2 linked regions of the Amycolatopsis sp. NBC_01480 genome follow. The protein of the gene in region 1 interacts with the protein of each later gene in a pairwise test. Links are inferred from orthologs where the notes say so. Each region holds a gene or a part of one and is shown on either strand. Other genes may lie near its edges.

Region 1 (4,356 bases):
CGCGACGCACTGGCCCAGCGGAATGCCGTACTCGCCGGCGAACCGGCGCAGCGCCGTCGCCTTGCCCGCGCGGTCGACCACGTCGCCGACCACCCGGCCGGTGAGCTTGCCGTCGACGATCTCCAGCTCGTTCGCCGCCGCGAAGTCCAGCCCGAGGTCGGCCACCAGGTGGTCGATGACCTGGGTGAACCCGCCCGAGACGACGCCGCAGCGGAAGCCCATGCGCTTGAGCGTGCGGACCGTGGTGCGCGCGCCCGGCATCAGCTCCAGCGAGGCCGCGACCTCGTCGAGCACCGTCGCGGGCAGCCCGGCCAGCAGCGAGACGCGCCGCTCCAGCGATTCGGCGAAGTTCAGCTCGCCGCGCATCGCGGCCTCGGTGATCTGGCGGATCTCCGGCTCGGCCCCGGCGTACGCGCCGAGCATCTCGATCACCTCGCCCTGCACCAGCGTCGAGTCGACGTCGAAGACCACCAGCCGCTTGGCCCGGCGCGCGATGCCCGCGCGCTCCACGGCGACGTCCACGGCCACCTGGGACGCCGCGTCCGCCACCACCGAGCGCAGTTCGGCGTCGGCCGCCGGGGTGTCCTCCCGGACCGAGACGTACAGCTCCAGCCCGGTCACCGGGTAGTCCGCGACACTGCGGATCGAGTCGATGTTCGCGCCCATGCCCGCGAGCCGCCGCGCGACCTCGGAGAACGCCCGCGCCGTCACCGGGCGGCCCATCATCACCAGAACGTGTGACGAATCGCGGCGGCCGAGCGCGAACGGGTCCGCGCCGATCGCGTCGCCGATCCGCACGTCCACCTCCATGCCGACGCTGGCCATCGCCTGCTCCACGGACTCCTGCAGGCCCTCCGGGTCGCGGTACACCCCGGCCAGCACCCCGAGCACGAGCTGGCCGCGGATCACCACCTGCTCGACGTCGAGCACGTCGACGTCGTGCCGGGTGAGCACGGCGAACAGCACGGACGAGACGCCGGGCTTGTCAGGGCCGGTCGTGGTGATCAGGACGGGCGTCTGGGTCACTGGGCTCTATCCCTCGTTCGGCGCGGGCTGCGGGCAACGATCAGTCTGGACTGCCGGACCGGGACACAAAAAGGGCGCGTGCCCGGCTTCACACCAGCCGGGCACGCGCCTTTTCGAAATCAACGGGTCTTAGTGCTCGCCCGAGTTGTCCTTGTCGTGGTCACCCGGCATGGTCGCGTCGACCAGCTTCTGCGACGGCGCGCCGTGGCCGTTGCGCGGCTTGCCGAAGAAGCCGATCTCACCCTCGGCGTGCAGCCGCTCCACCATGTGCGGGTAGTGCAGCTCGAACGCGGGCCGCTCGGACCGGATCCGGGGCAGCTCGGTGAAGTTGTGCCGCGGCGGCGGGCAGGACGTGGCCCACTCGAGCGAGTTGCCGTAGCCCCACGGGTCGTCGACCGTGACGATCTCGCCGTAGCGGTAGCTCTTGAACACGTTCCAGATGAACGGCAGCGTCGAGGCGCCGAGGATGTACGCGCCGATCGTGGAGATCGTGTTCAGCGTGGTGAACCCGTCGCTGGCCAGGTAGTCGGCGTACCGGCGGGGCATGCCCTCCGCGCCCAGCCAGTGCTGGACCAGGAAGGTGCCGTGGAAGCCGATGAACGTGGTCCAGAAGTGCCACTTGCCGAGCTTCTCGTCCATCATCCGGCCGGTGATCTTCGGGAACCAGAAGTAGATCCCGGCGAAGGTCGCGAACACGATCGTGCCGTAGAGGACGTAGTGGAAGTGCGCCACCACGAAGTAGCTGTCCGACACGTGGAAGTCGATCGCCGGCGCGGCCAGCAGGATGCCGGTCAGGCCACCGAAGAGGAACGTGACGATGAAGCCCATCGAGAAGATCATCGGCGTCTCGAAGGACAGCTGGCCCTTCCACATCGTGCCGATCCAGTTGAAGAACTTCACGCCGGTCGGGACCGCGATCAGGAACGTCATGAAGGAGAAGAACGGCAGCAGGACCGCGCCGGTGGCGTACATGTGGTGCGCCCACACCGCCACGGACAGGGCCGCGATCGCCAGCGTCGCGAAGACCAGGCCCTTGTAACCGAAGATCGGCTTCCGGCTGAACACCGGGAAGATCTCGGAGACGATCCCGAAGAATGGTAGAGCGACGATATATACCTCTGGATGGCCGAAGAACCAGAACAGGTGTTGCCAGAGGATGACCCCGCCGTTGGCTGGATCGAAGACGTGCGCGCCGAGGTGCCGGTCCGCCAGCAGGCCCATCAGGGCCGCGGTCAGGATCGGGAACGCCAGCAGGATCAGGATGCTGGTGACCAGGATGTTCCAGGTGAAGATCGGCATCCGGAACATCGTCATGCCCGGGGCGCGCAGGCAGATCACCGTGGTGATCATGTTGACGCCACCGAGGATGGTGCCCAGGCCCGAGACGACCAGACCGGAGATCCACAGGTCCGCGCCGACGCCCGGCGAGTGGATCGCGTCCGACAGCGGGGTGTAGGCGAACCAGCCGAAGTCGGCGGCGCCACCCGGGGTCAGGAAGCCGGACAGGACGATCAGGCCGCCGAAGAGGTACAGCCAGTAAGAGAACGCGTTCAGCCGCGGGAACGCCACGTCCGGCGAGCCGATCTGCAGCGGCAGGATGAAGTTCGCGAAACCGAACAGGATCGGCGTCGCGTACAGCAGCAGCATGATCGTGCCGTGCATGGTGAACAACTGGTTGTACTGCTCAGACGACAGGAACTGCTGGCCCGGGCGGGCCAGCTCCGTGCGGATGAGCATCGCCATCGCGCCGCCCGCCATGAAGAAGGCGAACGACGTGACCAGGTACATGATGCCGATCTGCTTGTGGTCCGTCGTGCGGAACAACCGCAGCAGGTACGAACCCTTAACCGACTCGCGCGCGGGATACGGGCGCGTTGCGATCGGCTTGGGGGCTACGGCCGTCACTCCTGCCTCCAACACTGAAACCTTGTGGTGGTCAACATCCGGGACACCGAAGGGTCAGGCGGGCCTGATCCGGCGGCTAGGTGGGATCGTAGCCCTCGCTACCGACAGTCGCGCGCACCGGCTGGTTAGATCACCGCATGACCGACCCCTACACCGCTTCGGCGGTGCTCGCGGCCACCGCGGTGGCCCGGAGGCTGGGGTTGCCGGCGGACTCGCCCGAGGTGCTCCACGAGCGGTCGAACGTGCTGGTGAGAATAGGTCACGTAGTCGCGAGAGTGCCTGGCACGACGCTGCTCCTGCGCCCCGACGCGACGGCCTGGCTGGCGCGGGACGTGGCCCTGTCGGCCTTTCTCACCGAGCGTGATGTGCGCGTCGTCTCACCCACCACGGATCCCCCGGCCGGCCCGCATTTCGCCGAGGGCCTGCCGGTCACGCTCTGGCACTGGACGCCGCACGATCCGGACCATCGGCACAGCCCGGGCGAGGTCGCGGATTCACTCGCCCGGGTCCATTCAGTACTGCGCGACTTTCCCGGCGAACTGCCCATTCGCGGGCCGTTCGACGAAGTGGAGACGATGCTCCGGCTCCACGGCGACGCCATGGACGGGGCCGCGGACCGGATCCGCGAGGAGGCCGCCCGGATCGAGGCGGAAGTGCCGCTGGCCCCCGTCCAGGCGCTGCACGGGGACGCGCACCCGGGCAACCTCATCGCGACCGCGGACGGGCCGTGCTGGCTCGACTTCGAAGACACCTGGCGCGGCCCGCTCGCGTGGGACCTGGCGATCCTGGCGAAGCAGGGCGGACCGGACCTGCTCGCCGCGTATCCGGCCGAAGTGGACGAAGCCGCCATCGCGTCGTATCTGCGGCTGCGTTCGCTTTTCGCCGTGGGCTGGCGGTTTCTGATCGCGAAGCGGTTCCCGCACCGGCTCGGCGACGCCCGCGCGGCGCTGGCCGAATACTTCAGCTGATCGGGTACCAGACGAGGATCGCCTCCACGACGCCCGCGGGGTCCTCCAGCGGAGTCAGGTGACCGACGCCGGGAAGCACGACGAGGGTGGCGTCCGGCAGCGCGCCGACCATCGTGTTCGCCGCTTCGAGCGGGGTGATGGCGTCCTGCTCGCCGACGATCACCAGCGCCGGAACGTTGGTGTCACGCAGTAATTCGACGGAATCCGGCCGGGCGCGCAGGGCGCGCGCGGCCCAGGCGACCCCAGCGGGCGGCTGCTCGTCGATCAGCCCGCGCACGCGCTCGACGACGTCCGGCGCGGCGGTCGAAGCCAGCAGGTTGGGCAGATTGGCCTCGGCGAGCCACCCGGCGACGCCGTCGGTCTCGGCCCGCTCCGCCACATCCAGCCGGGCCCGCGCGGCTTCGGGCGTGTCGGCCGTCGCCTTGGTGTCGATGAGCACGAGGCCGCCGACGCGTTC
Region 2 (4,327 bases), 2.3 Mb from region 1 along the record:
GCCGACCTGCAGTTCGATCTTCCGCGAGGTCTCCTCCGCGTCCCAGCGTTCCACGGTGTCGGTGATGATCGTGGTGATCTCCTTGGAGTAGTTGGAGACCAGGTACACCGCGGCGCTCTCGACCCAGCCGTCGACCTTGCCCGCCAGGGTGTCCTCCGTGATGAGGCGCTCGCCGAGGGCCTCCAGACTCGCGCGGACGCGGCGGCGCAGCTCGCTCGACGGGTCCTCCGCGGCGTTGAGCAGCATCTCCTTCGCCGTCGCCCAGGCCGAGCCGATCAGCTTCTGCACCTCGGCGTGGCTGACGATCTGGCCCTTGACCTGCTCGGCGCGCTCCATCGTCTGCGGGTCGTGCTGCAGGTCCTGCGCGAATTCGCCGAGGAACTTGTCCAGCGCGAGCCGCATCGGGTGGTTGACGTCCGTCTTCACCGCCCAGGTGAAGGCCAGGACCTCGCCGTACACCTTGTCCGCCAGCATCTCGTCGACGAACTTCGGCGACCAGCTCGGCGCGCGGTCCGAGACCACGCGCAGCATCGTGTTGTGGTTGTCGCGGACCCATTCGTAACCGCGGTCGCACATGAGGTCCACGAGCTTGTGGTGCGCGCCGTCCTCGAAGACGCCGGCCAGGATCTTGCCCAGCGGCGGGCCCCACGGCCGGTCGACGATGCGCTTGACCACGGCCTGCTCCATGATCGCCTGCACGTCCTCGTCCCGCAGGACCGTGATGGCGCCGCGCACGACCGTGGCCAGCTCGGACGTCACGCGCTCCGCGTTCGCCGGCTGCCGGAGCCAGCCGCCGAGGCGCCGAGCGATTTCGACGCGCCGCAGCTTGTCGCGGATGACGCCCTCGGACAGGAAGTTGGACCCGACGAACTCGCCGAGGCTGTTGCCCAGCTGGTCCTTCTTGTTCGGGATGATCGCCGTGTGCGGGATCCGCAGGCCCAGCGGATGCCGGAACAGCGCCGTGACGGCGAACCAGTCGGCGAGCGCGCCGACCATGCCCGCTTCGGCGGCCGCGCGGACGTAGCCGACCCAGCCGGGCCAGCCCGAGGATTCCGCCCAGGCCGTGAGCAGGAAGATGACCGTCGCGCCGAGCAGGAAAGCAAGCGCGACCAGCTTCATCTTGCGCAAGCCGCGTTGTTTTTCCGCTTCCCCGGCGGCGCCGCCGGGCGGGTCTGCCGGGGTGAGGTTGGCTGGCGTGAGTTGCTCCACAACGCCATTGTCCGTGAGGATGCGTTTTCGTGCGCGAACCAGCTCTTGTCCCCCGCCTCCGCCCGTTCACCGCGACGATCTTCGCGGAGATGACGGCACTCGCCGTGAAGCACAACGCCGTGAACCTCGGCCAGGGCTTTCCCGACACCGACGGGCCCGCCGGGATGCTCGAAGCCGCGAAGAACGCGCTGTTCGGCGGCTCCAACCAGTACCCGCCCGGCCCCGGACGGCCCGAGCTGCGCGCGGCGATCGCCCGGCACCGGCTGCGGTACGGCACCGAGTACGACCCGGACACGGAGATCCTGGTCACCGCGGGCGCCACCGAGGCCATCACCGCCGCGCTCATCGCGCTGACCGAGCGCGGCGACGAGGTCATCGTCGTGGAGCCGTACTACGACTCGTACGCCGCGGCGGTCGCCATGGCCGGGGCCGAGCGGCGGGTGATCGGCCTCGTCGAGAATCCCGACGGGCGCCTGGAGCTGGACCTCGGCGCCCTGCGCGCCGCGATCACCCCGCGGACGCGCGCGGTGCTGCTGAACTCGCCGCACAACCCGACCGGGACGGTGTTCACGCGCGGGCAGCTGGAGGCCGTCGCCGCGTTGTGCGTGGAGCACGACCTGATCGCGATCACCGACGAGGTCTACGAGCACCTCGTCTTCGACCGCGCCGAGCACATCCCGCTGGCGACGCTGCCGGGCATGCGCGAGCGGACGGTGTCGATCTCGAGCGCCGGCAAGACGTTCAACTGCACCGGCTGGAAGATCGGCTGGGTCTGCTCGACGCCGGAGCTGGTCGCGGCCGTGAAGGCGGCGAAGCAGTTCATCACGTTCGTCTCGGGCGGGCCGCTGCAACCGGCGGTCGCGTACGCGCTGGACAACGAGCTGGAGTGGGTCGAAGGCCTGCGCACGAGCTTGCAGGACAAGCGCGACCGGCTCTCCGCGGGCCTCGCGGACGCCGGTTTCGAGGTGCGCCCGAGCGAGGGCACGTACTTCGTCTGCGTCGACGTCCGGCCGCTCGGCTTCACCGACGCCGCCGAGCTGGCGTGGGAGCTGCCGGAGCGTGTGGGTGTCGCGGCCGTCCCCGTAAAGGTGTTCACCGATCACCCGGAAGAGTGGAAACACCTGCTGCGCTTCGCGTTCTGCAAGCGCAACGAGGTCATCGACGACGCCGTCCAGCGATTGCGGTCACTCGTCTGACCACTTCACGTCGCGGCCGGCGGGCTGTCCTTTCAGTACAGTCGCGGGCCGGTACCCAGCGTTGATCACGCGATACCCTGAGTGGTTGTCCGGCTCGAGACATCAGGTCAAACGCCTGCGGGGACGGTCGAAGGAGGGGCCCGGATGGCCCTGGCGCGACCGTCCGGGAGCACACACGGTGATCAACTTCGGCCGTTCGGACACCAGAGCCGGTGAGGCTGTTCCGCCGTACGGGGTGGATCGAACGCGGGAGAGATGAAACACTCGCGAGCGGTGCTAGAAAGAGTGCAGCCCCGGGGTAACTGCGACCTGGCCGGAAGAGAACCCCAGCAAGATCAGCTTCGTGCGGTGACCGCATGAGCTTCAGGCGCGGACGGTGGTGGTGGCGTGATCGACACGATTCCCGTGCACCCCACTGTGCCTGCGCAAACCATGACTGGGGAAGCTCCGGATTCTCGCGCTGCGGCTGCCCAGGCTGCGGCTGCTGAGCTGAAGGTTGCCTCGGTTCCGGCGACGTCGGCGGGTGGGGCGAGGGCGCACCGTCCGAGGGCTTGGGCTGGTCCGATCGCGCGGCCGACCGCGCGGATCGCGTTGGCGGGTGGGCTGGCGCTGGCCGGATGGCTACTCGGGGCGGTACTCGCGAATACGAGCGCGTCGGCCGATGAGCGGAATGCCGCTGATTCTTCTTCCGGTGACGCTGTCGCCACGGCCTCCGCCCACGCCGGAAAACACGCCACCGACTCTTCACCCGCCCGGCACCACCAGGCCGCCGACGGCCCCCGCGGCTCAACCACCCCCGGCGACCGCGAAGCAACCCACCCCGGCACAGCCGCGACCAGCCGCGGATCGAGAGCCACGGGCACCTCCAGCTCGAGCAGGCCCAGCCACACCGGCTCGACGGCACCGGCGACCACCGCCCCGGACAGCTCGGCCACCGACAACTCGGCTACCGGAACCACTTCGCCGAGCAGCGATGCCGCCTCGTCCAGCAGCGACTCGGCCAACGGGTCCAGCGCCGACGGCAGTGCCAGCACCGCCAACAACGGCAACAGCAGCGCCGGCAACACCGCTGACGGCAGCACGGGCACCTGCGGCAACGCCGAGACCGGCACGGGCGGCAGCGCGAGCAGCAGCAACACCGCCGGCGGCAGCGCGGGCGATGGCATCACCGACGGCAGCAACAACAGCACGGGCACCAGCAGCAACGCCAGCACCGGCACCAGCAGCAGCGCCAGCACAGGCAGCGGCAGCACGGGCAGCACCAGCACTGCCGTCGTGCGGCCGTTGATGGTCGTCCAGCAGCCCCTGGTCCAGCAGCCCGTCGAGAAGCCCGCGGCCCAGCCGGACCAAACGACCCAGCAAACCCAACCGACCGCGCCCAAGCAGAGCGGCGGCCTCCTCGGTGGTCTAGTGGGCGGCCTGGTCGGCGGCCTGGTCGATGTAGTCGACACAACGCTGAACACCGCGCTCACCACCGTCGGCGGGGTCCTCGGGACCGTCAACACCGTCGGGCAGACCGTGTTGCCGCCGTCGACGCCGGGGAACGGCACCGACCTGCCGCCGTTGTTGCCGATCGACGGGGTGCTCGGGCCGGTGTTGTCCGGCGGCTCCGTCAGCGGGGGCGTCACCGCGACCGTGCCGACGCTGATCGGGACGACCGTCGCGCCGGCCAGTGCTACTGCCCCCGCCGTGACCACGCCGGGGGCACCGGCCACGACGACCACCGTCATCTCGAACCGCAACAGCCTCGCCGAGCCGACGGGGACGACGACGAACGGGCTGTCCGGCAACAGCGCGCAGCGGCATCAGCAGCGCGACTCCGACACCCACGCGATCAACGGCGGCGGCAGCGGCGGCGGGGGTGGCGGCGGGCTCCCGGCCGCGCCCAGCGCGCCGATGGCACCGACCACCACCGCCACCCC

The links.
Region 2: the proteins of ctaD (region 1) and OG371_RS17960 interact in binary tests that used the Escherichia coli proteins (3 or more experiments, as listed by UniProt). The link is inferred for Amycolatopsis sp. NBC_01480 from one-to-one orthologs.

Annotation. Positions count from the first base shown.
Region 1 is NZ_CP109442.1:1,417,450-1,421,805, forward strand. What follows is about bases 544-3,423. They hold ctaD (aa3-type cytochrome oxidase subunit I), read right to left. Parts: upstream 2,932-3,423; coding sequence 1,156-2,931; downstream 544-1,155. Other genes in these bases: serB (phosphoserine phosphatase SerB), read right to left, coding at 544-1,026; OG371_RS06585 (phosphotransferase enzyme family protein), read left to right, coding at 3,069-3,423. In the rest of the region: more of serB, read right to left, coding at 1-543; more of OG371_RS06585, read left to right, coding at 3,424-3,899; OG371_RS06590 (alpha/beta fold hydrolase), read right to left, coding at 3,892-4,356. UniProt on the Escherichia coli protein: Cytochrome bo(3) ubiquinol oxidase is the terminal enzyme in the aerobic respiratory chain of E.coli that predominates when cells are grown at high aeration.
Region 2 is NZ_CP109442.1:3,751,788-3,756,114, reverse strand. The notes cover bases 471-3,321. They hold OG371_RS17960 (pyridoxal phosphate-dependent aminotransferase), read left to right. Parts: upstream 471-1,238; coding sequence 1,239-2,405; downstream 2,406-3,321. Other genes in these bases: OG371_RS17955 (hypothetical protein), read right to left, coding at 2,741-3,321; OG371_RS17965 (DUF445 domain-containing protein), read right to left, coding at 471-1,209. In the rest of the region: more of OG371_RS17965, read right to left, coding at 1-470; more of OG371_RS17955, read right to left, coding at 3,322-3,667; OG371_RS17950 (hypothetical protein), read left to right, coding at 3,681-4,327. UniProt on the Escherichia coli protein: Shows aminotransferase activity with methionine and histidine as substrates, and to a lesser extent also with phenylalanine.